One region of the Bacillus sp. 179-C3.3 HS genome, then DNA from elsewhere that is predicted to be linked to it. Evidence: riboswitches for the same ligand, from Rfam matches in the RefSeq annotation. Region 1 holds a riboswitch; each other region holds the start of a gene.
What was found. Region 1 has a riboswitch for S-adenosylmethionine ahead of AB1K80_RS09840 (methionine biosynthesis PLP-dependent protein). Riboswitches for the same ligand answer to the same signal wherever they lie in the genome.
Positions count from the first base shown of each region.

Region 2: it holds a riboswitch for S-adenosylmethionine, as region 1 does, so the genes downstream of both, mtnK (S-methyl-5-thioribose kinase) here and AB1K80_RS09840 (methionine biosynthesis PLP-dependent protein) in region 1, are expected to answer to the same signal.
Region 3: it holds a riboswitch for S-adenosylmethionine, as region 1 does, so the genes downstream of both, AB1K80_RS00280 (5-methyltetrahydropteroyltriglutamate--homocysteine S-methyltransferase) here and AB1K80_RS09840 (methionine biosynthesis PLP-dependent protein) in region 1, are expected to answer to the same signal.
Region 4: it holds a riboswitch for S-adenosylmethionine, as region 1 does, so the genes downstream of both, AB1K80_RS00550 (sugar ABC transporter substrate-binding protein) here and AB1K80_RS09840 (methionine biosynthesis PLP-dependent protein) in region 1, are expected to answer to the same signal.

Region 1 is NZ_JBFEFT010000012.1:78,706-86,237, forward strand. Features, by position in the region: gene AB1K80_RS09815 (ATP-dependent helicase) at 1-2,024, opposite strand, end outside; gene AB1K80_RS09820 (hypothetical protein) at 2,150-2,407, shown strand; gene AB1K80_RS09825 (GNAT family N-acetyltransferase) at 2,486-2,923, opposite strand; gene AB1K80_RS09830 (YjcG family protein) at 2,931-3,446, opposite strand; gene AB1K80_RS09835 (esterase family protein) at 3,499-4,239, opposite strand; SAM riboswitch class I at 4,456-4,578, shown strand; gene AB1K80_RS09840 (methionine biosynthesis PLP-dependent protein) at 4,657-5,775, shown strand; gene metC (cystathionine beta-lyase) at 5,772-6,950, shown strand; tRNA gene AB1K80_RS09850 (tRNA-Val) at 7,079-7,151, shown strand.
Region 2 is NZ_JBFEFT010000002.1:188,424-195,955, reverse strand. Features, by position in the region: gene mtnA (S-methyl-5-thioribose-1-phosphate isomerase) at 105-1,169, opposite strand; gene mtnK (S-methyl-5-thioribose kinase) at 1,176-2,369, opposite strand; SAM riboswitch class I at 2,450-2,608, opposite strand; gene AB1K80_RS02680 (pyridoxal phosphate-dependent aminotransferase) at 2,771-3,961, shown strand; SAM riboswitch class I at 4,006-4,107, shown strand; gene mtnW (2,3-diketo-5-methylthiopentyl-1-phosphate enolase) at 4,208-5,428, shown strand; gene AB1K80_RS02670 (2-hydroxy-3-keto-5-methylthiopentenyl-1-phosphate phosphatase) at 5,429-6,124, shown strand; gene AB1K80_RS02665 (methylthioribulose 1-phosphate dehydratase) at 6,088-6,729, shown strand; gene AB1K80_RS02660 (1,2-dihydroxy-3-keto-5-methylthiopentene dioxygenase) at 6,742-7,272, shown strand.
Region 3 is NZ_JBFEFT010000001.1:54,304-61,835, forward strand. Features, by position in the region: gene licT (BglG family transcription antiterminator LicT) at 1-97, shown strand, start outside; gene AB1K80_RS00270 (beta-glucoside-specific PTS transporter subunit IIABC) at 413-2,320, shown strand; gene AB1K80_RS00275 (glycoside hydrolase family 1 protein) at 2,292-3,710, shown strand; gene AB1K80_RS00280 (5-methyltetrahydropteroyltriglutamate--homocysteine S-methyltransferase) at 3,766-4,890, opposite strand; SAM riboswitch class I at 4,978-5,092, opposite strand; gene AB1K80_RS00285 (gluconate:H+ symporter) at 5,175-6,494, opposite strand; gene AB1K80_RS00290 (four-carbon acid sugar kinase family protein) at 6,546-7,532, opposite strand, start outside.
Region 4 is NZ_JBFEFT010000001.1:106,432-113,963, forward strand. Features, by position in the region: gene celB (PTS cellobiose transporter subunit IIC) at 1-45, shown strand, start outside; gene AB1K80_RS00530 (PTS lactose/cellobiose transporter subunit IIA) at 72-398, shown strand; gene AB1K80_RS00535 (6-phospho-beta-glucosidase) at 395-1,723, shown strand; gene AB1K80_RS00540 (hypothetical protein) at 1,854-2,258, shown strand; gene AB1K80_RS00545 (branched-chain amino acid aminotransferase) at 2,304-3,395, opposite strand; SAM riboswitch class I at 3,835-3,944, shown strand; gene AB1K80_RS00550 (sugar ABC transporter substrate-binding protein) at 4,113-5,231, shown strand; gene AB1K80_RS00555 (sugar ABC transporter ATP-binding protein) at 5,301-6,797, shown strand; gene AB1K80_RS00560 (ABC transporter permease) at 6,794-7,532, shown strand, end outside.

The DNA.
Region 1 (7,532 bases):
GTCATGAGCTGGACACCAGGTTCGTCCGTTTTTTCTTTTTCGGCAGCCTTCATATGGTCAGCATGCGAGAGAAAGGCTTCAATTGTGTCAAAGCGTTTGGCTGCAGTTTTGACATCACGTACATCATCTGCCCCTTTTTCAAGCACATTCGTATCGTTCACTCGTTTTTTTAAATAATCACCAAGTCCCATTTTCTGTTCAATAAAAGACACCGCATCTGTTGGCTTTAATGACCGTAAAGTGTTGAAAAGTGGAACGATCGATTGCAGTTTTTTTCGCTGAAATGGCTGAATGTCTGTTAGTTTTCCAAGTGCTTCTACCATTGTGCAATCTTCTGTAATCGTCAGCGCCTTCAGCGTATTCAGTGTCTGTTGTTTCAAAAAGAAGACCTGAAGCAGCTGTTTCATGGCAGCTACATCATCTGCATCTTGGCTTAATGAAAGAAAGGCAAGCAGTACCCGAACCATACGTCTACTGTAGAAAGCCTTCACACCTGTGTCTGTCTGATATGGTATAGCGGATTGGTGAAGTCGCTCATAAATCGCACGGCCTCCTGTATTGGTACGGAATAAGACACAGAAATCATGAGGTTTTGCACCATTTTTAATTTTTTCCTGAATATCTGAGACAATCATGGACGCTTCTTCTTCCTCGTCATAAGGATAAAAGAGGATGGGTGGCATTTTCTCCGTCCGGACTGCTTTTAACGTTTTTTCATAACGATGTTGATTTTTTTGAATGACGGCATCTGCACTTGCAACAATGGTATGGTGGGAACGATAATTCGCATGTAAATGAACGATGTGAGCTGAAGGGTAATCACGTTTAAAATGAAGAATAAACGCAGGATTGCTTCCTCTAAAAGCATATATCGCTTGATCATCGTCTCCTACACAAAATAGTTGCGCTGATTCCCCAGCCAATAACTGAATTAACTTGTATTGAACCGGATTAATATCTTGGAATTCGTCCACTAAAATATACTGGAAGCGTTCCTGATATCGCTTCAGCAGTTCAGGATTTTCGGTCAGCATGTGTAAACAGGCAATCGCCATGTCATCGAAATCAAATTGCTGATTGTCGCGCTTTTGCTGTTCGTATGATTGGTAAATAGCCCAGGTTTGTTTTTCTTTTTCATCTTTTAGATCAGGAAGTTCATCTGGCAAAAAAGCATTTTTCCAAAAACCGATTGATTGTAGCACTTGATCGGTTGGATAGTCTTTCTCATCAAGTCCTTCATTCATGATGGCTCTGCGAATATACTGTTCCTTTTGCCAGTCAAATTTGATTAAATGCTGGCCGTTCCATCTGCTAGGATCATCGTGCAGAAGCATTTTATAAAAAAGACTGTGGAAGGTGCCCGTCACCACTTGATTCGCTTCGGATGGGGGAAGCTGGTATTGCATACGGAGTCTGTTTTTCATCTCACTACTTGCTTTTGTGGTAAACGTCACTAGCAAAATATGATGTGCAGGGATTTTATGCTTTGAGATGAGATAAGCTGCTCTTGCAGTCAACACCCTTGTCTTTCCACTACCAGCACCAGCAAGTACAAGCATCGGACCATCTTTATGTGTGACAGCTTCAAGCTGAGGTGTACTAAAGGTGATATGAGGAAAGAGGTCGATGGTGTGCACTTGTTCATTCTCATTTAAATGGAGAGGATCACCAACTTGTATGGCTCTTGGTTTTTGCCATTCAAACGATTCCTTTGTTTCCGAGATGATCTGTTTGCCATTTGGAAAACGAAAGCCACCAAGTTCTTTATAAGAAGTGAGATTTTCAGATGCGGATGTGTTGGTTTCTTCTTGTTGCTTTTCCGCTATTTCACAATCCTCTTGCTTGGATAGTTGTGTATGAATAAAGGCAGGTTCTTCATGTATATTAAGTCTGAAGAAAACCGATTGTCCGCAGTATGGGCAAGATAAGTGCCCTTTTTTTCCCTCATCATGGAGGAATTGATAATGTTCTCTCGAATACGTATGTAATGAGATCGTGCGATCATGTCGTCGTGCGTATTTCAAAGCTAGTCCTCCAATATCGTTATCAATCAAAAAAGAACAAGTCTAATCATATCAAATCAAGCATGTTTCAAACAGTCATATTTAGGGAATAGTAGAATAGAAGGGAAGCAAAGGAGGCGTTATTGATGGGTTATATAGCACCGATTCAGCCGGATCTGTATGTTCAATATACCAACCGTCCTGCTCCTCAGGATAAAGAAGATTATGCGAAAGTAACAAAGGTTACTCGTACCTTTCATGACAAGGTCTACAGAGAGCTGGAGAAAAAAGAGGACTTAGTAACAGAAGCTGAAACAAAAGTACAACAAAAAAAGCGAGAACGCTTTGTGCGAGATCTGTTTATGGAAGAAGGAAAAGGAATTCACGTCAATGTCTATATCTAAATGATGACGCTTTCTTTGTTGGGCGGATGGATTCCAAACAAAAAACCAGGGCATGATGGATGCTCTGGTTTTTTTGTGTTATGAAGCAGCTAGCACTTTTGTCATTTTCACATGAGGAATGCCTGCTTCTTCAAACGGCTCAGATACAGCGCGATAGCCTTTTTTTTCATAGAAAGCCAAGGCTTGAACTTGTGCATGCATCACAGCTTCTGTCGCTCCTTTTGCAATGGCTTCGGCTTCAAGTGCATCTAAAAGTTTGTGACCAAGACCAAAAGAGCGCGCTTCTTTTAACACACAAATTCGTTCAAGCTTTGCCTTTGTTCCTTCAATGATGCGTAGCCTAGCAGTAGCCTGTGGCTTTTCGTCATCATTATAAATAATAAAATGAATCGCCTTATCTTCTAGCTCATCAATTTCGATCTCTAACGGGACTGCCTGTTCTTTGACGAACACTTCTTTTCGAACATAATACGCATCTTCTCTTTGTGCTTGTGTACTCACGATGACTGTTTCCAAAATGACTTTAACCCTCTTCTCCTAAAATAAATGTTTCGTAGACGGTCCAAGAACCGTTTTCTAGTTGGTATAGTAGGTGAAAGCGATCGATCGTTTCCTCATGGTCAATACTTCCCAGCTTTAGTGTGCCAAGTACGTCTGAATGTTCATCATCTGATAATTTTTGGGCAACGGTCACATGAGGAACAAACGCATATTCAGGTGTGCCACTGATTGGGGCTGTGTATAACTTTTCATTTAATTTCATTAATTCTTCGGTCGGTTCTACTTTCATATAAATCACATTGTTGACAGGAGCGAATGAACTGAATTTTTTGATGCGTAATGTGATAGGAGAAGCTTTCTTTGCATATTCACGCAAACTGGAGACCACTTCAGCCGCTTCTAGATCCGTTAATTCAAACGGGGTTCTCAGTGTTAAATGCGGCGGGATAAGGGCATAGTTCGGATCGTAACGCTTCCGATATGAGTTCGCAATATCTTGCAATTTTTTTGATGGAAATAAAACCACTCCGTATTTCATCTTGTTCCCTCCTAATTAAGAAAGTATTTACTATGAGTCATTATAACAAAAACTAGTTGATTAACGAATATGGAAGTATTCTTTTTAACGAAGGAGAGATGAGTGGCTGCCAAAATGTCCACTTATGATCGCCTTCAAATGTTTCAAATAAATAATCCGCACCAGACTGTTCAAGAAGGGACTTTAACTCTTCATTTGGTTTCGTAAAATCAAGTACTTGGCCATCAGTTGTTTTCACCGCAGTTTCTTCAGATCCAATGTGATGAATAATCGCATAATGAGAAAGTGATGTGGATTGTTTGACGGCTTGTAAGACTGAATCATCGACATAAGGAGACTGTAAGATCAGACCGCCAAATAAAGAAGGATAGTCGATGGCTGTCATGAGTGAAATCGTAGCCCCTAATGAATCGCCAATCAAAGTGCGCCCAGATCCAATTTGATACGTAGGATAGCGTTCATCAATAAAAGGAAGTAGTTCATTTGCTAGAAAGCGCTTGTATGCCTCAAACTTTGAACCATCTGGGTGATACGTATGTCGTCTTTCTTTGACATTTTGATAAGGAAGACCAATGATAATGGAACGCTCCATCTCTTTGTTTTGCATCAAAGTCTCCGCCTGTCTACTGATTTTACCTAGACGAAAATAATCATGGCCATCTTGTGCAATAATGACATGATAGGTATAAAGAGGGGAGTAATTGACTGGCAAATAGATTAGAACTGTCATGTCCTGTCCAAGTTCCTTTGACTGTAATATTTCTTCTTGAATGATCCCTGATTTCTCCATAATCCATTCCTCCAGCAAACCAAATTCATGACAAGTGAAACGTTTCCATTCATTGTAACACGAAAAACAGGATGTACCTATATCCAAACGTGTCATGAAAAGGGTCAAAGTTCATTTTATTTTAAAATACAGAAAATTTTAATTAATCGTCACAAATGCCCTTGAAAAATACCATTTATTGCGTTACAGTATTAAGAATTAGAACAGACAGACAACACATTCTTATCGTGAGAGGTGGAGGGACTGGCCCTTTGAAACCTCAGCAACCGGTATGCATCACACGACGTGATGACCCAAGGTGCTAAATCCAGCAAGCAGTTTTTTGTGCTTGGAAGATAAGAGGAAGCGATTAAACCCCTTCTTCTTATGAGGAAGGGGTTTTTCTGTTTTGAAATTAGATTTTACTTAGGATGGTGTCAAATGACAGAACATGTGGAAACGAAGTTAGCGCAAATTGGAAACCGCAGTGAAGAGGCGACTGGCACAGTCAGTCCTCCTATTTATCTTTCAACGGCTTACAGACATAGAGGCATTGGTGAATCAACAGGTTTTGATTATATTCGTACAAAAAACCCAACTAGACAGATTGTAGAGGATGCTATTGCATCGCTCGAAGAAGGAACGTCCGGTTTTGCCTTCAGCTCAGGAATGGCTGCCATCCAAACAATCATGGCTTTATTTGAAAGTGGAGATGAACTCATTGTCTCATCAGACCTTTACGGCGGTACATATCGTTTGTTTGAAAACGAATGGAAAAAATATGGATTGCGTTTTCTGTACGATGACTTTTCAGATGAAGACGGTTTACGCGCTAAAATCACCGCAAACACAAAAGCAGTCTTTATCGAAACACCGACAAATCCATTGATGCAGGAAGCAGATATTCAAAAAATAGCGAAGATTGCAAAAGAACACGGCGCATTGGTTATCGTTGATAACACATTTTACACACCTGTGCTTCAAAAACCACTGACACTCGGAGCGGACATTGTCATTCATAGTGCCACCAAATATTTAGGAGGACATAACGATGTTCTTGCCGGGCTTGTTGTCACAAAAGGGGAGCAACTATCTGATGAGATGTTCCAGCATCAAAATGCAATCGGCGCCGTTCTCTCTCCATTTGACTCATGGCTGTTAATGAGAGGAATGAAAACACTCGCGCTTAGAATGCGCCAGCACGAGGAGAATGCCAAGGAAATCGCTGCGTTTTTAGAGGAACAGGCTGAAATTGGGGATGTCCTTTACCCAGGAAAGGGAGGCATGCTGTCATTCAGACTGGAAAAAGAAGAATGGGTCAATCCATTTTTAAAACAGCTCAAAACGATTTGTTTCGCCGAAAGTCTTGGCGGAGTTGAAAGTTTTATTACGTATCCTGCCACCCAAACGCACATGGACATACCAGAGGAAATTCGTATTGCAAATGGTGTGTGTAATAAGCTCCTTCGATTCTCCGTTGGAATTGAACACGTAGAGGATCTGAAAGCAGATCTCGAGCAAGCACTATCTCAAGTGAAAGAGGAGGTACATGTAAAATGACAACCCACGATTGGACACTTGAAACAAAACTCGTTCATAATGCGTTTAAAACAGATCGTTCAACAGGTGCAGTCAGTGTGCCAATTCAGCATGCGTCCACCTTCCATCAAAGCCATTTTGAAGAATTTGGACAATATGACTATTCCAGATCAGGAACACCTACACGTCAAGCGCTAGAAGACACCATAGCATCGTTAGAAGGAGGAACAAGAGGTCTTGCTTTTGCATCAGGCATGGCTGCCATTTCAACCGCTTTTCTTCTATTATCAAAAGGAGATCATGTCCTTGTCACAAGAGATGTGTACGGCGGAACATACCGAATGATCACCCAAGTCCTTTCAAGATTTGGCATTGAACATACATTTGTGGATATGACAGATTTGAATGAAGTCAAACATGGCATTCAATCAAATACCAAGGTCATTTACATGGAAACACCATCAAATCCTACATTGGGCATCACCGATATCAAGGGCGTTGTTCAGCTTGCAAAAGAGAATGATTGTCTCACTTTCTTGGATAACACCTTTTTAACACCTGCGTTACAGAGACCACTCGATCTTGGTGTTGACGTCGTGCTGCACAGTGCAACGAAATTTTTAAGCGGTCATAGTGATGTGCTATCAGGCCTTGCGGTTGTCAAAGATGAAAAGCTGGGGGAACAATTATATCAACTGCAAAACTCTTTCGGAGCTGTGCTTGGCGTACAAGATTGCTGGCTTGTGTTAAGAGGCTTAAAAACACTACAAGTAAGACTAGAGAAAGCGAGCGAAACTGCGTTAGAACTAGCATTATTCCTAAAACAACACCCTGCGGTGAAAAAAGTATACTACCCAGGACTAGATGACCACCCGGGGGCAGACATTCAGCGAGCGCAAGCAAGCGGAGCAGGAGCGGTTCTTTCATTTGAATTAGAAAACCAAGCAGCTGTCAAACAATTAGTCAATCATGTCACATTACCAGTATTCGCCGTCAGCCTTGGCGCTGTTGAATCCATTCTGTCCTACCCAGCAAAAATGTCACATGCCGCCATGCCGAAAGAAGAAAGAGAAAAAAGAGGCATCACAGACGGATTATTGAGGCTAAGTGTTGGGGTAGAAAATGGGGAAGATATCAAGTGCGACTTCAAACAAGCACTCGACCAACTACAGCCAATCCTTGTGAACCAATCATAAAGCGCGAAAAAAGCCGGCTATAACACCGGCTTTTTTCGATACTTTGAACAAAACCATTGACGCCTCACTTATTTGATTATATAATAGAGACTGTCAGTAACAGAAAGCCCAGAACTGATACATAATCCGATTCCGTAGCTCAGCTGGGAGAGCGCTACCTTGACAGGGTAGAGGTCGCTGGTTCGAGCCCAGTCGGAATCATCGTTGAAACCCTTGCGTAGTAAGGGTTTTTTGTTTTTAAGGTAACGAATATTTGTTCTGTTTCTTTTGATAGGGGACGAATGGGGACGAACTTTATCCACCAGATTGTTTCTCATTATTATTAGAATCAAAACGATTAAAGTGTTCTGCAGTGTTAAATTCTAATTTGTTTGTAACATGACCATAAATATCTGATGTTGTTTTAGCACTAGCATGTCCGGCTCTTTTCTGAATAGCATTAATGCTCTCACCTGCCTCTATAAGGAGGGCGACCATTTAATGGAACGGCTATTGCCGCTCTTTTTGAAGGATGTTACTTGATAATAGATAAGCAAAATCCTCAACTATCTATTTTTGCGGATGGTTTAGACTATAGATCAA
Region 2 (7,532 bases), on a different contig from region 1:
ATTAAATCGTGCTGAATTCAAGCAATTGGCTTATTGGAAACCCATTAATCATTGGGATTAAATAAACGGAACTCCACGGAGTTCCGTACGAAAATCAACTGAGGCTACGCTAAAGTGAGGCTTTCTGAAAATAGAGCATCGATCTCTTCTTTATAGTTAGAAGTAATGATCCCTTTCTCTGTAATGATCCCTGAAATGAGTTCATGTGGCGTGACATCAAAGGCAGGATTGAATACCTGGACATCAGGTGGTGCTATTTGTATGCCGTTTACAGTTTTCACTTCTTGGGGGTCTCGTTCTTCAATCGGAATATCAGATCCGTGATCAATCGATACATCAAAGGTTGAAAGAGGTGCCGCGACAAAAAACGGAATTTGATAGTGTTTTGCTAAGATGGCAAGACCTAGGGTGCCGATTTTATTTGCTGTATCACCATTTCGAGCGATTCGATCGGCTCCAACAATGATTGCAGAGACTTGTTTTTCTTTCATTGTATGGGCTGCCATGTTATCCGTAATGAGCGTGACATCCACACCGCCTTGCATCAATTCCCATGTGGTCAACCTTGCTCCTTGCAGGACAGGACGTGTCTCACACGCATAAATATGAAGATCAAGGTTTTTCTTTTTTGCTAAGTAAAAAGGGGCGAGTGCTGTTCCGTAGCGGCTAGTTGCGATGGATCCCGCATTACAAATGGTCATAATTCGGTCACCAGATTTAAAGAGCTGGAGTGCATTATGACCGATTTGTCGGCACGTTTCTTCATCTTCAATTTGAATTTGAATGGCTTCATGCACAAGATCTGTTTTGGCTGCATTCACAGAAGCGGCGCGTTCAATGCGCTGTAACAGTCTGTCTAATGCCCAAGCGAGATTCACGGCAGTTGGACGAGCCCCATTGAGATATTCCCTTAAACGCGCTACTTCTTTCTTGAATACGTCTATTTCATCTGTGTCTATGCTTTGGGCGCTTAATGCGAGCCCAAAGGCAGCCGTAATGCCAATAGCAGGTGCGCCACGCACTTTTAATGTGACGATGGCATCAAATACATCTTCCTTCGTATATAAGTGTTCAAATACCGTGTCAGCCGGTAATTTTTGTTGATTTAATATTTTGATGTGATTTTCTTCCCATTCAACTGAACGAGGAACTTCAAATTCTTTTGACAAATCTCGTCACTCCTTTACAGATTGTTGGAATAAGGCGACGAGGTCAGACGCTGTTTCCACTGTATCGTATTGTTTGATGAATGTTTGGCCGAGCGTAAGTGCTGCTTTTTTCTGTTTGATCCGTCTTGTTGGTGAAGAAATGGCATCTAAATCAGCTGCATGGGCAAGACCAATCGTTCGGCGGATGAGCTCACAGCCAGCGAAGCCGGTTGCTTCTTTTAAAATACGGTCAAAGGTTGTTTCTAAAAAGCTGTCTGATACACTAAATGCCTCGATGCTATCTTCCTTCCATGCTTTTCTGAAAACCTCTGTAAACGTAGACCAAACATTTTCAACATGATCAAAAAGAGGCTGTTGATCTTGTTTATTCTCACGGGATAAAGCATTTAAGAGGAGATTGGCTATAAAGTGACCAATATCGAATCCGAATGGTCCATAAAAGGCGAATTCTGGATCGATCACCTTTGTTTCATGCACATTTGCAAAAATACTCCCAGTATGAAGATCTCCGTGCACGAGTGTTTCAGCAGATGTTAAGAAAATTCGCTTTAGCTCCGCTGCCTTTGCTTGCAGTTCTAAATCCGCCCAAAGTTTTTCAGCATCCTCTCTTAACGCTTCTTCAAAATCATTTGTTTCACTATCGAAAAAAGGGTCTGTGAACACAAGTTTTTCTGTAATGTCACAAAGATCAGGATTGGTAAACTGCTTCACATATTGTTTTTTAATTTTAGGGTTAGTCGCGAAGTCAGACGTGTAAAATAACGTTTTCCCTAAAAATTCCCCTACATCATTTGATAAATTCGGATATTGTTTTCCCGCAATTAGCCCTTTTCTGACGATTTCTAAGTGTGAAAGATCCTCCATGACTGTTACGGCTAGGTTTGTGTCAGAATAGTACACTTCTGGCACGAGATGTGGTGCATATTCAGATTGCTTAATGAGAGCCGTGCTTTCAATTCGTGCCCTGTCTAATGTCAGTGGCCAGCTTTCACCTACAACTTTTGCATATGGCAATGCCTGTTTAATGATCAATCCTTTTTCATGCTTATGATCAAAAATATGAAAGACATAATTTAAATTTCCGTCACCAATTTCGGTACATGTCAAATGACTGCTTTCTTGAATCAGTCCAAGTCTAATAGCCAGTGCGACTGCCGAACTCTCTGTTAATTCTTCATACGATGCTGTCAATGTAACCAAATGTTTCCCCTCCAAATCATATAAAAAAGCCTCTTTCTCCTGAGAGAAAGAGGCTTGATATGTGTGTGTGCACAAAGCCTCTCTTATCTCTCAGCACATACGTCTGATGGAATTAGCACCGTGCCCTATAAGACTGTCGTCTTGGCGCGATCATGCTGCGCCCCACTTCACAGTGGTATTAACGGTCGGTTGCTGTTGGGGTCAAAAGGCCAAATCCCTCGCCCAACTCTCGATAAGAGAAATCAATATGTAATTGTTTTTCATCTGTCACATTTCTTAATTCAAGATATTATCAGAACTGATCTTCGCGTGTCAATCTTTTTTCGAAATTGCTTTACAATTCATAAAACAATCCATTACAGTGAGTTTATTGTTACGTAACTTGAATAGAAGGTGAAAAAATGGAATTTCAGCAATCAGATGTGTTGAGAAAATTACCTAAGCAGTTCTTTGCATCGCTTGTCCAAAAAGTGCAGAAAAAGATGCAGGAAGGGGCAGATATCATTAATTTAGGTCAGGGAAATCCTGATCAGCCAACTCCGCCACATATAGTGAAAGCCATGCAAGAAGCGGTAGAAAAGCCTGAAAATCATCAATATTCTTCATTCCGAGGAACGACAGAATTAAAAGAGGCTGCCGCTACCTTTTATGAAAGAGAGTATGGCGTTACCCTTGATCCGACATCGGAGGTTGCGATTTTATTTGGTGGTAAAGCAGGGCTTGTTGAATTACCCCAATGCTTACTGAATCCTGGTGATACACTCCTCGTTCCAGATCCAGGCTACCCTGATTATTGGTCGGGCGCTGTGCTTGCCGGAGCTGAAATGGTGACAATGCCTCTACTCGAAAAAAATGATTTTTTACCTGATTATGATCAATTGTCAGATGATCATAAGGAGAAAGCAAAATTGATGTACTTAAATTATCCAAACAATCCAACGGGTGCAACGGCCCATCGTGCCTTTTTTGAAAAAACAGTCACTTTGGCAAAAGACCACGAGATATGTATTGTCCATGACTTTGCATATGGTGGCATTGGATTCGATGGAGATCAACCAGTGAGCTTTATGCAAATAGATGGCGCCAAAGACATAGGAATTGAAATATATACATTGTCTAAAACATATAATATGGCTGGCTGGCGCGTCGGTTTTGCTGTCGGGAATCCGTCTGTGATTGAAGCCATTGAGCGATATCAGGATCATATGTTTGTTTCCCTTTTTAAAGCAACACAAGACGCAGCAGCGACAGCACTATTAGCTGATCAAACATGTGTACAGGAACAAAATGAACGATACGAAAAAAGGCGCAATACTTGGATTGCAGCCTGCAAGGAGATTGGCTGGGACGTTCAGGCACCGAAGGGATCATTTTTTGCTTGGTTAAAGGTGCCAGATGGATATACATCGGAATCTTTTTCGGACTTATTATTAGAAAAAGCGCATGTGGTCGTTGCACCAGGAAACGGTTTTGGGTCTCACGGTGAAGGCTACGTGAGAGTGGGTCTTTTAACAAGTGAGGAACGGCTAAAAGAAGCAGTGAAACGAATTGCTGCGTTAGGTTTGTTTGAAAAAAAGTCATTGACAACGTAAAAGAACGATGCGATAATTCAGGCAACATTTAAGAAAATTGAATATTCTTATCAAGAGTAGGCAGAGGGACTAGCCCAATGAAGCCCGGCAACCGACTTCCATGAAGCACGGTGCTAATTCTTGCAGCAGGCGCTGAGAGATAAGATTCGGATGAATGATACGAAACCTCTTTAAGGCGCTGATCTAGCACTGAAAGAGGTTTTTTTGTTTGAACATAAGCAGGACGCAATTGAAAGGGGATTCCTAGTGAGTGAATTACTGGCGACATATGTACTAACACATCGAGAGAATGAAGAGATGGACCGGAAAGCGGAGCAGATCGCGCTTGGATTAACGGTCGGATCATGGACAGATTTGCCGCAGCTCAAAAAGGAGCAGCTCAAAAAACATAAAGGCCGTGTGGTCAACGTCAATGAGAAGTTTGCCGCAACACCAAATGGATTGTTTCAATCAGAGGTGACCATTGCATACCCGGAGGCAAACTTCTCAGCAGATATACCAGCCGTTTTAACGACGATTTTCGGGAAGTTATCATTGGACGGGAAAATAAAGCTTGTTGACATCGAATTCTCTACGGCGTTTAAGAAAAACCTACCAGGACCGGTATTCGGAATTGAAGGCATTCGAAAGAAGCTAAATGTGTATGATCGTCCGTTATTAATGAGTATTTTTAAAGGCGTGATCGGTCGTGATATGGCGGATTTAAATGAACAACTTCGACTGCAAGCGTTAGGCGGCGTTGACTTCATTAAGGATGATGAAATCTTATTTGAAAGTCCACTCGCTCCTTTTGAAGATCGAATCAAAGAAGGAAAGAGGATCTTAAAGGAAACCTATGAAGAGACAGGTCACCGCACGCTCTATGCAGTCAATCTCACTGGCAGAACCTTTGATCTAAGAGATAAAGCCTTAAAGGCAGCCGAACTTGGGGCTGATGCGTTGCTGTTTAACGTCCATGCCTATGGGCTTGATGTGATGCAAAGTTTAGCGGAAGATTCAGAGATTCATTTGCCGATCATGGCTCATCCAGCAGTGAGCGGGGCATACACATCGTCTCCTGAATATGGATTCTCAACGTCTCTTCTTTTAGGAACCCTCAATCGATATGCAGGCGCCGATCTGAGTCTATTTCCATCTCCTTATGGCTCTGTCGCACTTCCGAAAGCAGAGGCGCTTGGAATCTATGAAGCTTGTCTGAAAGAGGACACCGTAAAGCGAACATTCCCTGTCCCATCAGCTGGCATTCACCCTGGCATGGTACCGCAATTAATCAAAGATTTCGGAATCGACCATGTGATCAATGCAGGTGGAGGGATTCATGGACATCCACGTGGAGCCATCGGCGGTGGCAAAGCATTTAGATCAATCATTGATGCTGTAATAAATGATATTCCGGTTGAACAGCAGGCATCCTCTTGTTCAGACTTACAAGCAGCACTTGATCTTTGGGGAAGGGTAGAGGATTAGATGAAAAGGCCAATTGTATGTTGTGATTTTGATGGAACGATCACGAAAAACGATAATATTATCAGGATCATGAAACAGTTTGCACCTAGCGAATGGACGAAGCTAAAAGACGCTGTTTTGTCAAAGGAGATCACCATTCAAGAAGGTGTCGGACGAATGTTTCAATTACTAGACAGTGATCAGAAGGAAGCGATACAATCGTTTATTTTACAAGATACAGAGATTCGAGAAGGATTTGAAGAATTTGTCGCTTATTTAAAAAAAGCTGACATTCCTTTTTATGTGTTAAGCGGAGGAATGGACTTTTTTGTCTACCCAGTACTTGAGGGCATTGTAGAGAAGCAATCTATTTATTGCAATCATGCGTCGTTTCAAAAGGAGCGTATTCAAATTGAATGGCCTTTTGCCTGTGATTCGCAATGCCAAAATGGCTGTGGCTGTTGTAAGCCGTCCATTATTCGACAGCTGACCGATGAGAATGACTTTATTATCATGATTGGAGATTCGGTCACAGATATAGAGGCGGCAAAGCATGCTGATTTCACATTTGCCCGTGATTATTTACTGAATGAATGTAAAGAAATGAACGTCATCCACCAAGAGTATGAAACATTTATTGATCTAAAAGCGCAATTCGCACAAATAAAGGAAGTGAAGGAATGGGAGAGACAAAGAGTAAACGCTGGCAGGAGTTAGCCGAAGTCAAACGTGAACTGGCACAAAGAGACTGGTTCTTTGGAACAAGCGGAAATCTATCCATCAAGGTGTCGGATGACCCAATCACATTCTTGGTGACGGCAAGCGGGAAGGATAAACGAAAAGAAACAAACGAAGATTTTGTGCTTGTTGATGCACAAGGTCAGCCAGTTGAACCGGGCGAAACGCTTAGACCATCAGCCGAAACATTGCTTCACACCTACTTGTATGAACGGACGAATGCAGGCTGCTGTCTCCATGTGCACACAATTGATAATAATGTGATATCTGAGCTATATGGGGATCAAGGAGAAATTCGGTTTAAAGGCAACGAAATCATTAAAGCGCTTGGTTATTGGGAAGAGGAGGCAGAAGTCGCTCTACCTATTATAGAAAACCCAGCACATATCCCGCATCTTGCTGAACAATTTGCTGCACATCTAAGTGAAGGTAACGAATCAGGAGCTGTACTCATACGTAATCATGGCATTACGGTGTGGGGAAAAACAGCATTTGAAGCAAAGCGTGTGTTAGAGGCATATGAGTTTTTATGTAGTTATCATTTGAAATTATCACTCTATCAATCCCAACTTATTAGATCATAGGAGGAGAAACATATGGCGACAATTTATATTCATAATGAAGAGAAAACATTACTTGAAAACGAACAAGAAGTTCAGGCATATTTAGAAGAACAAGGTGTCATTTATGAACATTGGGATATTGCAAAACTACCAAGTTCATTATCAGAAAAGTATGATTTAACTGATGAAGAGAAAGAAGAAATTTTGACCGTCTTCCAAGATGAAATTAGGGCCATTTCTGAGCGAAGAGGCTACAAAGCACAGGATGTCATTTCGTTATCTGATTCGACACCTCATTTAGATGAACTACTTCAAAACTTCCAGCGCGAGCACCATCATACAGACGATGAAGTGAGGTTTATTGTGAGTGGACATGGAATCTTTGCGATTCAAGGGAAGGATGGCGTCTTTTTTGATGTAAGACTAAACCCAGGCGATTTAATTTCAGTGCCTCCTCATATCCGCCATTACTTTACACTGCAAGAAGATCGCAAAGTAGTTGCCGTTCGCATTTTTGTCACGACTGAGGGCTGGGTGCCAATTTACGAAGAAGAAACCATATGATGTGAGAGCTGATCATTCCGTGAAGACGGAAGATCAGCTTTTTTTAGTAAATTAGACATAAAACGGGGAAAAACTTGTTTTTTTTACACTTCTGCATAGGAGAAATTTCTGTTGAACTTTTGAGTCAGTCCCGCCAAATTTGACGTTTACACCTTAAAATGATTGGGTAGAAGGTCTTTAGACTGTCAAAAATTAAATAAAATAAGCATATTTAATTTAATTTACAAATAAAGTATAATTTTGGTGTCGGTTCATTTAAA
Region 3 (7,532 bases), on a different contig from region 1:
CAATGAATATGTTCTAAAAGAATACAACCGAAGTCTCATAGAAGATGAGATGTTGTACTTAACACTTCACATTGATAGAGTGATCAAAAGAAAATAATTTGAAAAGAAAGCGTTGACATAACAAAAATGACATGATAATTTATAACTATAAATAACCACAATCTTTTAGGATTGTTACTGGTAAAGCAGGCAAAACCTAAATCATTGTCCCTATCTATGATAAGGCGTGATTTAGGTTTTTTGTATCTAAAGACTTATATAAATGAATAACGATCAATCGCTATGAAGGATTGTTACTGGTGAGGCAGGCAAAACCTAAATATCGATTAATGTCTGAATGGAGGTATTCGGCATTAATGGATGTTTAGGTTTTTTCTATATCAAGATTTAATCATCGATTGGAGGGTATACAATGAACCACAAACAAACAGCAAAAGAAGTTCTAGAGCTTGTCGGCGGTGAAAAAAACGTGAAGCAAGTCACGCATTGTATGACAAGACTTCGTTTCAATTTATACGATGAAAGCAAGGCCAATAAGGAGCAATTGCAATCAACTGATGGCGTCATGGGTGTGAATCAAAGTGGTGGTCAATATCATGTGATTATTGGAAACGATGTATCGAATGTCTATCGAGCACTGATTGCTGATTCAGGATTATCAGCAGATGTGAAGACAAGTGACGCGGAAGAAGCAACAAAACAAAACGTCATCTCAAAGCTTTTCGATTTTATCTCTGGTGTCTTCACACCGATTCTACCAGCTATCGCTGGAGCCGGTATGATCAAAGGGTTATTGGCCCTTATGCTGACTTTTCAGTGGATCTCTGACAAAAGCAGTACGTATACGATTTTAACAGCAATTGGAGACGGTGCTTTTTATTTCTTACCTATTCTACTAGCTGTAAGCGTTGCCAAGAAGATTGGCACGAACCAGTATATCGCAGCAGCTATTGCCGCAGCGGTCCTTCATCCGCAGCTGACTGCTTTATTGGGTGCAGGTAATACAGAATTTCTAGGCTTGCCAGTCATCGCAGTGGTGTACTCTTCATCGGTTATTCCGATTCTACTGACAATCTGGCTTGGATCATATGTTGAAAGATTTGCAGAAAAATATAGCCCGAAATCATTAAAGATCATTCTTGTTCCAACTGTCACACTTTTAGCCGTTGTGCCAATTATGTTAGTGGGTGTAGGTCCAATTGGTGCAATTCTAGGGAACGGTCTTTCAGGCGGAATTGATTTATTGTTTAAACATGCAGGAATATTGGCTGGCCTGTTGATTGGTGGCTTCATGTCTCCATTGATCATTACAGGAATGCATTATGCACTTATTCCGATTATGATCAACAACATTACATTGAATGGATTTGACTATATTATGCCAATGATGTTTGTAGCGAATATGGCGCAAGCAGGTGCAGCATTTGGCGTTTTCTTAAGATCAAGAAACAAAACATTTAAATCGCTGGCTATGTCGACAAGTATCACAGCCTTAATGGGAATCACTGAACCAGCTATGTATGGTGTGAACATGAGATTGAAAAAACCGTTCATCGCTGCTCTGATTGGTGCAGCAACAGGCGGCGTGTTCATGTCCATTTTTAAAGTAAAAGCTTATGTTATGTCTGGATCTGCAGGGATCCCGGGGATTCCAGCGTTTATTGGTCCAACGTTTGTGTACTCTATCATTGGTTTAGTGATCGGCTTTGTCGTTGCAACCATCATGACTCTTATTCTTGGTTTTAAAGATGTCCCAGTAAAAGAAGGAACAAAAGCAGAGAAGCCAGAAGAAAAGAAAGACTCAACAGTGGTACAAAACGAATTGGTGCAAAGTCCGTTAGAAGGTCAATTAAAGCCACTTAACCAAGTAAATGATGCGACATTCTCCAATGAAATTATGGGCAAAGGTGTAGCCATCGTGCCAGCAGTTGGACGTGTTGTTGCCCCATTCAATGGCAAAGTGGAAACAATTTTCCAAACGAAACATGCCATCGGATTAAAGAGTGATCAAGGGATCGAACTACTTATTCATGTTGGGATTGATACGGTAAAACTGGGCGGAAAGTATTTTACAAGCCATGTGCAAACCGGCGATCTTGTAAAAGCAGGAGACGTATTGGTGGAATTTGATCTCAAGGGTATTCAAGAAGAGGGCTTTGATGTGACGACACCTGTCATCATTACGAATACAAATGACTATGCACAGGTTGATGCCATGACAGACGGAGTCATTACGGAAAAAGAAACACTGCTTACAGTTCGTGTAGAGGAAAATGAGGAGGGCATTTACAATGACACAATTAGAAAAAACATTTCCTAAAGGATTCTTATGGGGCGGTGCTGTAGCCGCTAACCAAATTGAAGGTGCTTTTAACAAAGATGGAAAAGGTTTATCTACAGCTGATGTATCTCCAAACGGCATTATGCATCCGTTCGATGAATCAATGAAAGACCTCAACTTGTATCATGATGCGATCGACTTTTATCATCGTTACAAAGAGGATATTGCGCTCTTTGCAGAAATGGGCTTTAAGTGTTTCCGATTATCCATTTCTTGGCCGCGTATCTTCCCGAATGGGGACGATGCTGAACCGAATGAAGCGGGTCTTGCTTTTTATGACAAAGTGTTTGATGAACTTCATCGACATGGCATCGAGCCAGTTGTCACCATATCTCATTATGAAATGCCGCTTGCGCTTGTCAAGAATTATGGCGGATGGAGAAACCGTCAGCTCGTGAACCTTTACGAGACGTATGCTAAAACACTATTTACTCGATATAAAGACAAAGTGAAGTACTGGATGACATTCAATGAAATCAATGTCGTGTTACACGCACCTTTTACAGGTGGAGGTCTCGTCTTCGAAGAAGGAGAAGATGAAAAAAGCATCCAATATCAAGCGGCGCACCACCAATTTGTGGCTAGTGCTCTAGCTGTTAAAGCGGGACACGAAATCATTCCAGATGCGAAGATAGGCTGTATGATCGCAGCGATGACCACATATCCGTACAGCTCAAGACCAGAAGATATGTTTGCTGCATTAGAGCAAGACCGGAAAACGTTGTTCTTCTCAGATGTACAAGCAAGAGGTTACTACCCAGGGTACATGAAACGGTATTTCCGTGAAAACGGCATTGATATTGAGTTTCAAGACGGTGACGAAGAGATTTTAAGAAACCATACCGTCGACTATATCGGCTTTAGCTATTACATGAGTTTTGTCGCAAGTACAGATCCAGCCATTCTTGATCAAGCTGAAGGTGGGAACCTATTTGCAGGTGTGAAAAACCCGTATTTAGAAGCCAGTGATTGGGGTTGGCAAATTGATCCGAAAGGTCTTCGCACAACGCTTAATCAGTTGTATGATCGCTATCAAAAACCATTGTTTATCGTAGAAAATGGTTTGGGCGCTGTTGATAAGGTGGAAGAGGATGGATCTATTCAAGACGATTATCGGATTGATTATCTTAGAAGTCACTTACTAGAAGCGAGAGAAGCCATCGCAGACGGTGTAGAGCTCATCGGCTATACAAGCTGGGGTCCGATCGATCTCATCAGTGCATCCACAGCTGAAATGAAAAAACGATATGGGTTCATTTATGTAGATCGGGATAATGAAGGAAACGGGACATTTGATAGAAAGAAAAAGAAAAGTTTTGACTGGTATAAACAAGTGATTGCGACGAATGGCAACCATTTAGATGTGTAAAACAAAAGAGACAAATCGCTCGTCAGGCGGTTTGTCTCATTTTTTGTGCATAGAATTATGGGCGCCACACTTGATCGGCAATCTCAATCACATGACGTAGCTTTTCCCATTGCTGCTCTTCTGTTAGTAGATTTCCTTCTTCTGTTGAAGCGAACCCACATTGTGGACTCAGACACAGTTGATTGATATCCGCATATTTAGCTGCTTCTTCAATCCGTTTTTTGATCTGTTCGATTGGCTCGAGTTCACCGTACTTTGATGTCACGAGACCAAGAACGATTTGAAGATTTGGATTTTTGACATATCGAAGGGGCTCAAATCCACCAGATCGCTCATCATCAAATTCCAAAAACAGTCCATCAAGGTCTAAACCGGCAAAAATCGTTTCTGCCGCCGCCTCATAGCCACCTTCAGCCACCCACGTAGATTTAAAATTCCCTCGGCAAATGTGCATCGTGATGACCAAATCATCTGGACGATCGGCAACAGCTTCATTGATGGTTTTCGCAAATGATTCACGTAGCTCGTCCTCGTCACGACCGAATGCTTTGATTTGTTCATGCCCTTTTTCAGAAAAGAAGACGGACCATGCTGTATCATCTAACTGTAAATAACGACACCCTGCATCATAGAAGGCACGGATGGCTTTTTTATAAGCTTGTGCCACATCATGATGGAACTCATCTAAGTTGTCGTACACACTTTCTTCTACCTTTCCACGGAAGAAGAGCATATTCGGACTTGGGATCGTCATTTTGGCTGTATGATCCCCGGCAATGCTATGTAAGAAACGGTAATCTTCTAGCATTGGATGATCCGTAAAATCAATCTTGCCTGTTACTTTGATGCCGCGTGCTTTTGTTGTGGTGTTGTGGAATTGAATTCCTTGTTCTGTTTCAAAGCCTTCCACTCCATCAAGCCCCTCAAGAAAATCAAAGTGCCACCACGCGCGTCTAAACTCTCCATCTGTGACAACCTCAAGTCCAATCTCTTTTTGTTTTTCTACAATGCGTATAATTTCTTCATCTTCAATTTGACGCAGTTGTTCTGAAGAGATCGCTCCGTTTGCCCTTTGCTGGCGTGCTTCCTTGATTCGCTCTGACCGAAGCAAGCTTCCTACTTGATCTGCTCGAAATGGCGGCTTCGTCGTTTTTTTCCCAATTGTTTGTACGTTTGTCATTCTAAATCCCTTCTTTCTAAAAGATAAAAGTCAATGAAAAAAGCTCTTCCTTTGATAAGGAAGAGCATCATATACTGTGAGAACTCTACCTTATCTTCAAACAAGCACATCGGCTTGCTTAAGGAATTAGCACCATTCTGTTCAACGGAACAGCGGTTGCCGGGTTTCACAGGGCCAGTCCCTCCACCACTCTTAATAAGGTTACCTTTTAATTAAATTTTCTTAATAAACACAATTATTCAATCTTTTCGACAAAAAGTCAATAGCTTTTCTTATTTATTTTCCTATATGAACAAATCAGCGATGAGAACACCTGCTAGTCCAACAAGAGATAGAACAGTGACCATTAATGTCCAAGTTTTAAAGGTTTGGCCCATTGACAGGTTAAAGTATTCTTTATAAATCCAAAATCCTGCATCATTGACGTGTGAGAACGTTATACTGCCAGCACCTGTTGCAATCACCATAAGCTCTGGGCTGACGCCAGTCAAACCAATCAGTGGTGCAGATATTCCTGCCGCTGTCAGTCCAGCTACAGTCGCTGATCCTAGTGCGATACGCAGGGTAGCCGCGATGAGCCACGTGAGCAATAGGGGAGAAAGTGTACTTCCATCCATAATTCCTGCAATATATTTATCTACACCACTATCAATTAAGACTTGTTTAAAGGCACCACCACCTGCAATGATTAAAAGAATCATCGCCATGGAGCCAATGGAGTCTGTGATGGACTTCATGACTTCTTGCATGCTCTTGCCTCTGCCAAGTCCAAATGTGTAAATCGCAAGGAGGACAGAGAGTAGTAACGCAACCGCAGGTTCTCCTAAAAACTCGGCTGTTGGCAACAGCGGAGAGGACGGGAAGAAAATTTCTATAACGGCTCTGATTGTCATGAGTATGACAGGTAACACAGCAGTGAAGATACTAATGCCGAAGCTTGGCATTTCCTCTTCTGTAAATTCCTTTGGATTAAATAAATTCTTCGGAATGTGTGCGTGTAATTGATCTTTTTTAAATAATTTTGTGAATAGCAGTCCGCCTATTAATACAGCAGGAATGGCTAATATAATCCCAACTAATAATGTTTGTCCCATGTTTGCTTGAAACACATTGGCAATGGCTGTCGGCCCTGGGTGAGGAGGGAGAAAGCCGTGTGTTGTAATGAGGGCAGCGACGAGCGGCATCCCAACATATAACACAGGAAGTTTTGCGGATTGTGCAATTGTAAAAACGAGTGGAATCAGAATAATGAATCCGGTTTCATAAAAGAGTGCAATACCGATGACAAATCCAGTTAGCATGGTCGCCCACTGTATTTTTGCAATTCCAAATCGGTCAATGAGTGTCATGGCAATACGTTGTGCACCGCCAGAATCGGCCATTAATTTACCGAGCATCGCTCCAAAACCTAGAATTAATGCTAGATGCCCAAGCGTACTGCCTAGTCCTTTTTCGACGGAAGCAATCGCTTCAATCGGGGACATGCCCTCTAACACAGCGACAATTAATGAAACAATAATTAATGAAATAAAAGCGTTTAACTTTAATACAACCATAAGTAATAGTAATAATAAAACGCCAAGTCCAATAAACACTAACGACATAACCCTTCCTCCTTTGTGGTGCATAAGGGAGCGAGAAACACTCCCTATGCTTTATCCCTCTAATATCTCAACTGCTTCTTTTAACGTATCCTTTGAACCAACATTTCCCGGGAAAATGACGTAGGAGATGAATGGGAATTTACTTTCTTCTCCTGTTTGCCAAACTGGAACTCCTGGTCTAATTTGACCTGCGACTGTCGCACGCTTTACACTGAGTCCTCTTGTCCCAATATCACTAGATGTAATCCCGCCTTTGGCAATGAAATACTTAGGACGAATTGAGAGACGCTGGACAATACTTGTGACAGCATCACTGATTTGAACTGAAAGCTTTAATTCTTCTTCTTGACGACCTTCCCCAAGATCGAGACGCTCTCTTCTTGTATAAACAGTGACAGATTGACCTGAGGTTAACAGCGTTTCAATTTGTTGAATCACACGTTCCATTTCTTCTTGAAATGCGATCGGTTCTAACACGAGATGTGTATTGAATTCAATAAATGCCATTTGTTCATTCTTTTGAAGCTCTCTTAGTTGCTCCGTTGTCTTTTTGACATGCGAGCCGATCATAATGAGACCACCATGTGGACTTTCTTCTTGAATCAAGTCGTTTCTCGTTAATAAAGCACGATCGGTCACTCCGCCTAAGATTTTGGTGAGAGCTGCTGCACTTCTGAATATAAATTGCTGACCTGCTTGAATGGCATCAATCAGAGCGGTGACAAAGACTTTCACATCGTCATAGTCAGCTGCGTTGACCACTACCTTTTGGAAATCCTTCACCGCAGTCAGTTGGTCCCTAATTTGTTCAATCCGACATGCTCTTAGATCCTCTAATGAAATGTAAGTGGTGTTCTCTTTTGTAAATGAGCCACCAGACTTTTCCTCTATCCACTCTCCAAGATGTGATGACTTAAACCCGAATGTACGATCTAGAGCAAACTCTGTGTCACCGGCAGGGACTAACTCTTGTCCCTCCTGTACGTAATGAATATTGTTGATTGTAAAACGTCCGCCTTCTTGGAAAAATGGAAGAAT
Region 4 (7,532 bases), on a different contig from region 1:
CTACAAACAAAAGCATCAACTGAAGATCATACTGTCAGTATGTAATAGAGGGTACAAGGAGGATGCGGCCGATGGAAATGGAACAGATTGTGTTTCAACTCATCTTGCATGGTGGAAATGGCAGAAGTTCAGCAATGGAGGCCATCACATGTGCAAAAAAAGGCCACTTTGATGAGGCGAAGCAGAAATTGCAGGAAGCACAAGACGCGTTAAATGAGGCGCATCACGCACAAACAGAGTTGATCCAAGGAGAAATCAGAGGAGAAAAGACGGACATTAGCCTCTTAATGATTCACGCCCAAGATCACCTCATGAACGCAATGACAGTCAAAGAACTAGCAACAGAAATCATTGAACTACATGAAAAGATGAAGCAATTCGGAGGTGTCAATTCATGAAAGAGGGAATCAAAATTGTCACGATTGGCGGTGGCTCAAGCTATACGCCGGAACTAGTTGAAGGATTTATTAAGCGATATCATGAATTGCCTTTGAAAGAATTATGGCTTGTCGATATTGAAGCGGGGCAAGAAAAATTAAACATTGTCGGTGCTCTAGCAAAGCGCATGATTGAAAAAGCGGGTCTTCCAATTGAAGTTCACCTGACACTTGATCGACGTGCCGCTTTAAAGGATGCAGACTTTGTGACCACACAATTTCGGGTTGGGTTGCTCGAAGCACGAGCAAAAGATGAGAGAATTCCACTTAAATACGGTGTCATTGGTCAGGAAACGAATGGACCAGGCGGGTTATTGAAAGGATTGCGAACCATTCCTGTTATTTTAGATATCGTGAAGGATATGGAAGAGCTTTGTCCGGATGCATGGCTTGTGAATTTTACAAATCCAGCAGGTATGGTGACAGAAGCCGTTTTACGCTACACAAAGCTGAAGAAAGTAGTCGGGCTTTGTAACGTCCCAATTGGCATCAAAATGGGGATTGCAAAGGCACTTGATGTAGATGTTGAACGGATTGAAGTACAGTTCGCTGGTCTGAATCACATGGTGTATGGATTAGATGTGTATTTAGATGGGGTGAGTATTTTAGATCAAGTGCTAGATGAATTAGGAAACCCAAATAGCCAGTGGTCTATGCAAAACATTGAAGCGAAAAGCTGGGAGCCTTCATTTGTCAAAGGATTAGGCGTCATTCCTTGTCCATATCACCGCTACTATTATAAAACGAAAGATATGTTGGAAGAAGAACAAAAGGCGGCGCAAGAGAAAGGCACAAGAGCAGAGGTCGTCCAGCAAGTCGAACAAGAATTATTTGAACTCTATAAAGATCCAGATTTATCGATCAAACCACCACAGCTTGAAAAAAGAGGTGGGGCTTATTACAGTGATGCGGCATGTAATTTAATTAGCTCGATCTATAACGATAAACATGACATCCAACCAGTAAATACGATGAACAGAGGGGCAATTGCCAGCATTCCGGCTGATTCAGCAGTTGAAGTGAACTGTATCATCACAAAAGATGGACCGAAGCCGATTGCGATAGGAGACTTACCTGTTGCGGTAACGGGACTTGTTCAACAAATCAAATCATTCGAACGTGTAGCAGCGGAAGCAGCTGTAACAGGGGATTATCACACAGCGCTTGTCGCCATGACGATCAATCCACTCGTCCCATCTGATGAGGTGGCAAAGGAAATTCTAGATGAAATGCTAGAAGCGCATCGTGAGTATTTACCCCAATTTTTCAAACAAGTGAATGCATAAAATGGAATGGCCCCTTGATGGGGTCATTTTTTATGTTTTCACCATATGCATACTTGGAATAAAGGAGTATTATAGGAAGGATTCACCCGTAAAACAGTATGTACTGCTGAAAAGAAAGAGGTGCAGAAATATGATATTATTCGGCTTAATGATTTATGGTTTTTATTTTCACCCTATTTTTAGTTTTGGCACGTTGGTGCTGTTTCTGTATGGTATCATCGCTTCGTTTATTGGTCTTAGACGGAATCAATCATATAGATGGATCTATATATTTCGCTTGTTGGTTTGTTTTACAATCCCGGTGACCAACTTGTTGATGTATTTGACGACAATTGGAGGAGGACCAGGAATTACGAACCTCCAGATGAATCCACTTCCATTCATTTATATTGTGATCTTTATACTTGAAATCATCACTATCTTTTTACCGGAAGTCTTTTTGTTGATTGAAAAAAAGCGTCATATCAAATGGAAAGGGTGGATATATGCAGGGCTCATTGTGTGTGTATCGATCTTGTTTTGGTGGACGATTTGATGAAAAGGAAAAAGAACCCTTCACGATGAAGGGTTCTTTGTTATGTTATGCCTGCTTCACGACAGAATCGACTTCCACTGTCCAACCAAAGATGTCGGGCTGTGTCCCTTTTTGGATGCCAGTAATGGCTTCGTACAATTTCTTCGATATGTCACCCGTTTGCCCATCTTGAATGACGTATTGTTGGTCGTGATAAATTAACTCCCCAACAGGAGAAATGACGGCTGCCGTCCCTGTTCCAAACACTTCCTCCAGTTCACCTGTTTTGTGTGCCTCAATGAGTTCATCAATTGAGATTTTACGTTCTCTCACTGGAATGTCCCAATGCTTTAACAGTTCGATCACAGAGTTCCGTGTAATGCCTTCTAGAATACTTCCGTTCAATTTCGGCGTGACGACCTCACCATTGATTTTAAAGAAGATGTTCATACTGCCTACTTCTTCAATGTACTTTTTCTCAACCCCATCAAGCCAAAGAACTTGTGAAAATCCTTTTGCTTCAGCCACTTGCTGTGCTTTTAGGCTTGATGCATAGTTGCCAGCTGTTTTAGCATTACCTGTTCCGCCTTTTACGGCACGAACAAATTCATTTTCAACGGCGATTTTAACAGGGTGAATGCCTTCCTTATAGTAGGAGCCCACCGGAGACAAGATGATGATGAGTTTATACGTGTTTGACGGTGCAACCCCTAAATAAGGTTCAGTGGAAATGATAAACGGACGAATATAAAGAGAAGTTCCTTCTGCATCAGGTACCCAATCCTTATCAATGCGAATGAGTTCATTTAACCCCTCTAACACAGTTTCTGAATCAATTTGAGGGATACACAGGCGATCATTGGATCTGTTTAGGCGTTCCATGTTTTTTTCTGGACGGAATAATAGAATTTTTTGATCGTCAGAAACATACGCTTTTAAGCCTTCAAACACAGATTGACCATAGTGGTAAACCATAGAAGCTGGATCCATCGGAATCGCTTGATAGGGAATAACCCTTGGATCGTACCAGCCTTTATCAGTTGAATAATCCATCACAAACATGTGGTCTGTGAAGATTTTCCCGAATTCAAGCTGATCAGATTGAGGTTTTGGTTTTTTTGTTGAACTGAGTTCTACACGGATGGGTTGTTTTGGCATTGTAAATCTCCTTGCTATTGATTATTTGAAAATTCTAATAATACGAAATAATTATGATTCTATTCTATACCTTCACGAAATATTAGCAATAGGTTTTCTGGAATTCTCATGAGAAAATTCAGGTAAAGCGCTTTCCTTCTCTCTACTGTAAGTTACCTGTGCCACCACCTTCTTAAAAAAGAAATAAAATCCAGATTCGTTATTAACTGATTAATCAGATAATTAAAAAGCGGGCTGTGTTTCTGTCAGATTTTTTTTCAACTATACACCTTTTGACTACTACATGGCAATGGGCAACGTCGCATGAATCCTGTCAAGCTAGCATCTCCTACTTATCAGATTGAGTGAGTCATTTTAAAAATATTCAAAAAAGTGATTGACAACGATGTGACATCGCATTAAAGTAAAGGGAACATTTAACGCAAAATTTCATACGAATCTCTTATCAAGAGAGGCAGAGGGACTGGCCCTATGACGCCCAGCAACCGTTTCTACTTTAGAAATTGGTGCTAATTCCTGCAAAGCGATCAAAGCTTTGACAGATAAGAGAGGAAGACGATCCGATACATATCTTATGCAACGGTCATCCAGCCTCTCTTTAAAAAGAGAGGCTTTTTTGTCTCTATTTTGAATCAATCCATGGGTTGACGGGTGAGGTCTAACACTTTTACCTAGTTTTCCTATGGGGAAAATAAACAACTTTGAGGAGGAACAGCAATGAAGCGTAACAATTTGACATCATTTCTTGTGATATTGACGGTACTAACCATTGTATTAACTGGTTGTGGAGCGGGATCAAGCTCAGGATCAAAAGCGAAAACGAACGAAAATGTTTCCTTTGACAATGTACCAGAGCGATTTGCAAAAGGGCAGGGGGCAAAGATTAAAGTCATCCGCAAAATTGGTGGAGATGACCACACAGCGCAATTTTTAGCTGGTGCAAAAGCAGAAGGTGAGGCACTAGGCTTTACGGTTGATGTGTATACAGCCAATGGAGATACAGCGAAGTTCCATGATGCGATTTCCCAGGCACTAGAAGAAGACTATGATGGCATCATTATTTCCCATGGAGATGATGAGGCGACAGTCGCTGATGTGAAGAAGATTACAGCGAAGGGAATTCCAGTTGTGGCATTTGATTCAAACCCTAAGCTGAAGGATATCAAAGGCGTCACAGTCACCTCTCAAGATGATGAACAATTAGCCAAGAAGTCATTGGACACACTCGTCGCTGATTTTAATGGGAAAGCGAACATTGCCTATCTGTGGGTAGATGGATTTCCGCCAATGGTCAGACGAAACAAGGTATACCAAGAAACCCTTGAGAAGCATCCAGGGATAAAAGAGATTGACCGTTTTGGTATTGCATCTTCTGATACATCCGTGCAAACGCAAAATGCTGTCGCGGCAATGCTCAATAAATATCCGAAGGGCAAGCTTGATGCAATCTTCGCGACATGGGATGCATTTGCGATCGGTGCGGCAAGAGCTTTAAAAGAAGCAGGAAGAACAGAAGTCAAGATCTATGGAATTGATGTCTCAAATGCGGATCTTCAGGAAATGACGACGAAAGACAGCCCTTGGAAGTATACAGCAGCAGTAGATCCAAAGCTAATTGGGGAGGTTGACGTTCGAATCCTTGCGAAAAAAATAGCTGGAGAGGAAACACCTTCTTCCTATGACCTTGAGGCCTCACTTATCTCACAAAAGCAGCTCCAACAGGCAGGGAAAGCCATCAATATGGTGAACCTTGCGGAAGAAGTGAAGGGATTTGGTTCATCTTCTGCCTTTGAAGAGGACTGGATGAAAACCTTAAAGAACCATTATGCAAAATAATCAACATGCACTCTCTTTCATTAGAGAGTGTTTCATTTTTCAGATGACGATCATTGGAGGAGAACACCTATGACATCGCCACTTGTTCACATGAAACAGATTTCGATTGAATTTCCAGGGGTCAAGGCATTAGATCAAGTTGATTTTACGTTGAAAAAAGGGACGGTACATGCGCTGATCGGAGCAAATGGCGCTGGGAAGTCGACTTTAATGAAAGTATTATCAGGGGCCTATTCACATGCACAAGGGACCATTCATATCAATGGGCAATTGGCATCTATTCACACACCAAAGGATGCGGCCACATACGGTGTGCAGACTGTCCATCAAGAAGTCGACACAGCTCTTGTGCCCTATTTAAGTGTTGGTGAGAATATGATGATGCATGAAATTGAGCGGCAGCCGTTTGTTCGCTGGAAGGAGCTTCATCGTCAGGCGGCTCAAACGCTGAAGGAGATGGAGATCAACCTCTCCACAAAGCGGCTTGTCAGTGAATTAACGCTTGCAGAAAAGCAGATGGTGCTCATTGCGAAGGCAGTCTCCGCTCAATGTAGCATTTTAATATTAGATGAACCAACTGCACCGCTCAGCCATGCAGAAACTAGTCAATTATTCTCTCTGATTGAACAGCTGAAACAAAATGGAACGGGCATCGTCTTTATTTCCCACCGCATGCCAGAAATTTTCTCCATCTGTGATGAATTGACCGTCATGCGAAACGGATCGAGCGTGGCGACACATCTTGTCAAAGAAACGGACCCGAAACAGGTTATTGAAGAGATGTTAGGAGCCCCGTTAGATGAGCAATTCCCAACCCGTACGTTTTCGAATGATTTCCCTGTTGTGCTGGACGTGAAAGATTTAACAGATCCTGATAAACTGGATCACATTCATTTTCATGTGAAGAAGGGAGAAATTCTAGGCATCGCAGGCCTTGTTGGAGCAGGGAAAACAGAATTATGCAAAGCTCTTTTTGGCGCTTCTGAAAAAAGCACGGGCACTGTGCAGATTCACGGGAAAACAGTGAGAATCAACTCACCTCATCAAGCAGTAAGAGCAGGACTAGCCTTAGTGCCTGAGGAACGGAGAAAAGAAGGCATTTTGACAGAGGAAACAGTAGGGTGGAACTTAACGACAGCAAGCCTATCCGTCTTCACACGGATATTCAGCTTTATCCATCGACTGAAGGAAAAGCAAACCGCCGAAGAAATGGTCGAGCGACTTGGCGTAAAAACACCTTCTCTTGAAACGAAGGTGAAGTATCTATCTGGTGGAAATCAGCAAAAGGTTGTCATAGGCAAATGGCTGTTAGCTGAAGCCGATGTGTATATTTTTGATGAACCGACGAAGGGCGTGGACGTTGGAGCGAAAAAGGACATCTTTTCTCTGATTGCTGAACTTGCTGATCGTGGAAAATCAATCATTTATGCTTCAAGTGAACTGTCAGAAATTGCGGGCATAGCAGACCGTGTCTATGTGCTTTATGATGGCAGCATTGCCCGGGAAATGAAGCGGCCAATGACGGAAGAAGAACTTTTATATCATTCAACAGGAGGACAATCATGAGTGAACGACACATTTCACCTGTTCAACAAAGGAAAAAACAGCAGTCATCATTTCAACTGTTTGATTTCTTTTATCAATATGGCACGATTTTAACGATTGTTGTCTTAATTGTCGTCTTTTCGGCTGCGAATCCAGCCTTTTTACAATCTGGAAACCTCATCAATATTTTACGGTCAATCTCGATCGTAACCATTATTGCAGTGGGAATAACGATCTCATTGTCCGTGAATGGTTTTGATTTATCTGTAGGCTCCGTTGCCACGTTATCTAATGCGATTGTTATTTCCATGTTTGTATGGTTTTCGCAGAACCCACTCCTTGCCATTCTATCTGCACTTGCAGCTTCAATGATTGTCGGTCTGTTGAATGCATGGATGATTGTTAAAATGAAGATCCCAGATATGCTCATGACGTTAGCTATGATGTTTATCATACAAGGGCTGGCTCAAACGTATACAAAAGGAGCGACCATTTCAGAAAATATGGTCATGCCGGATGGCACCTTCTCCACTGGGACGATTCCAGCCTTTTTTAGTCACATCGGTCAGGTGCCCTATATCATTCTCATTATGGCGGCGATTGTGCTATTCGCGCATATCTTTATGACTTATACAAAGCATGGGCGATTTATGTACATCATTGGCGGGAATAAGGAAGCTGCTCGATTGTCTGGTATTCATGTCAACAAGTACAAATTCGTCGCATATCTCTTATCGGCTTTATTTGCAGCAATTG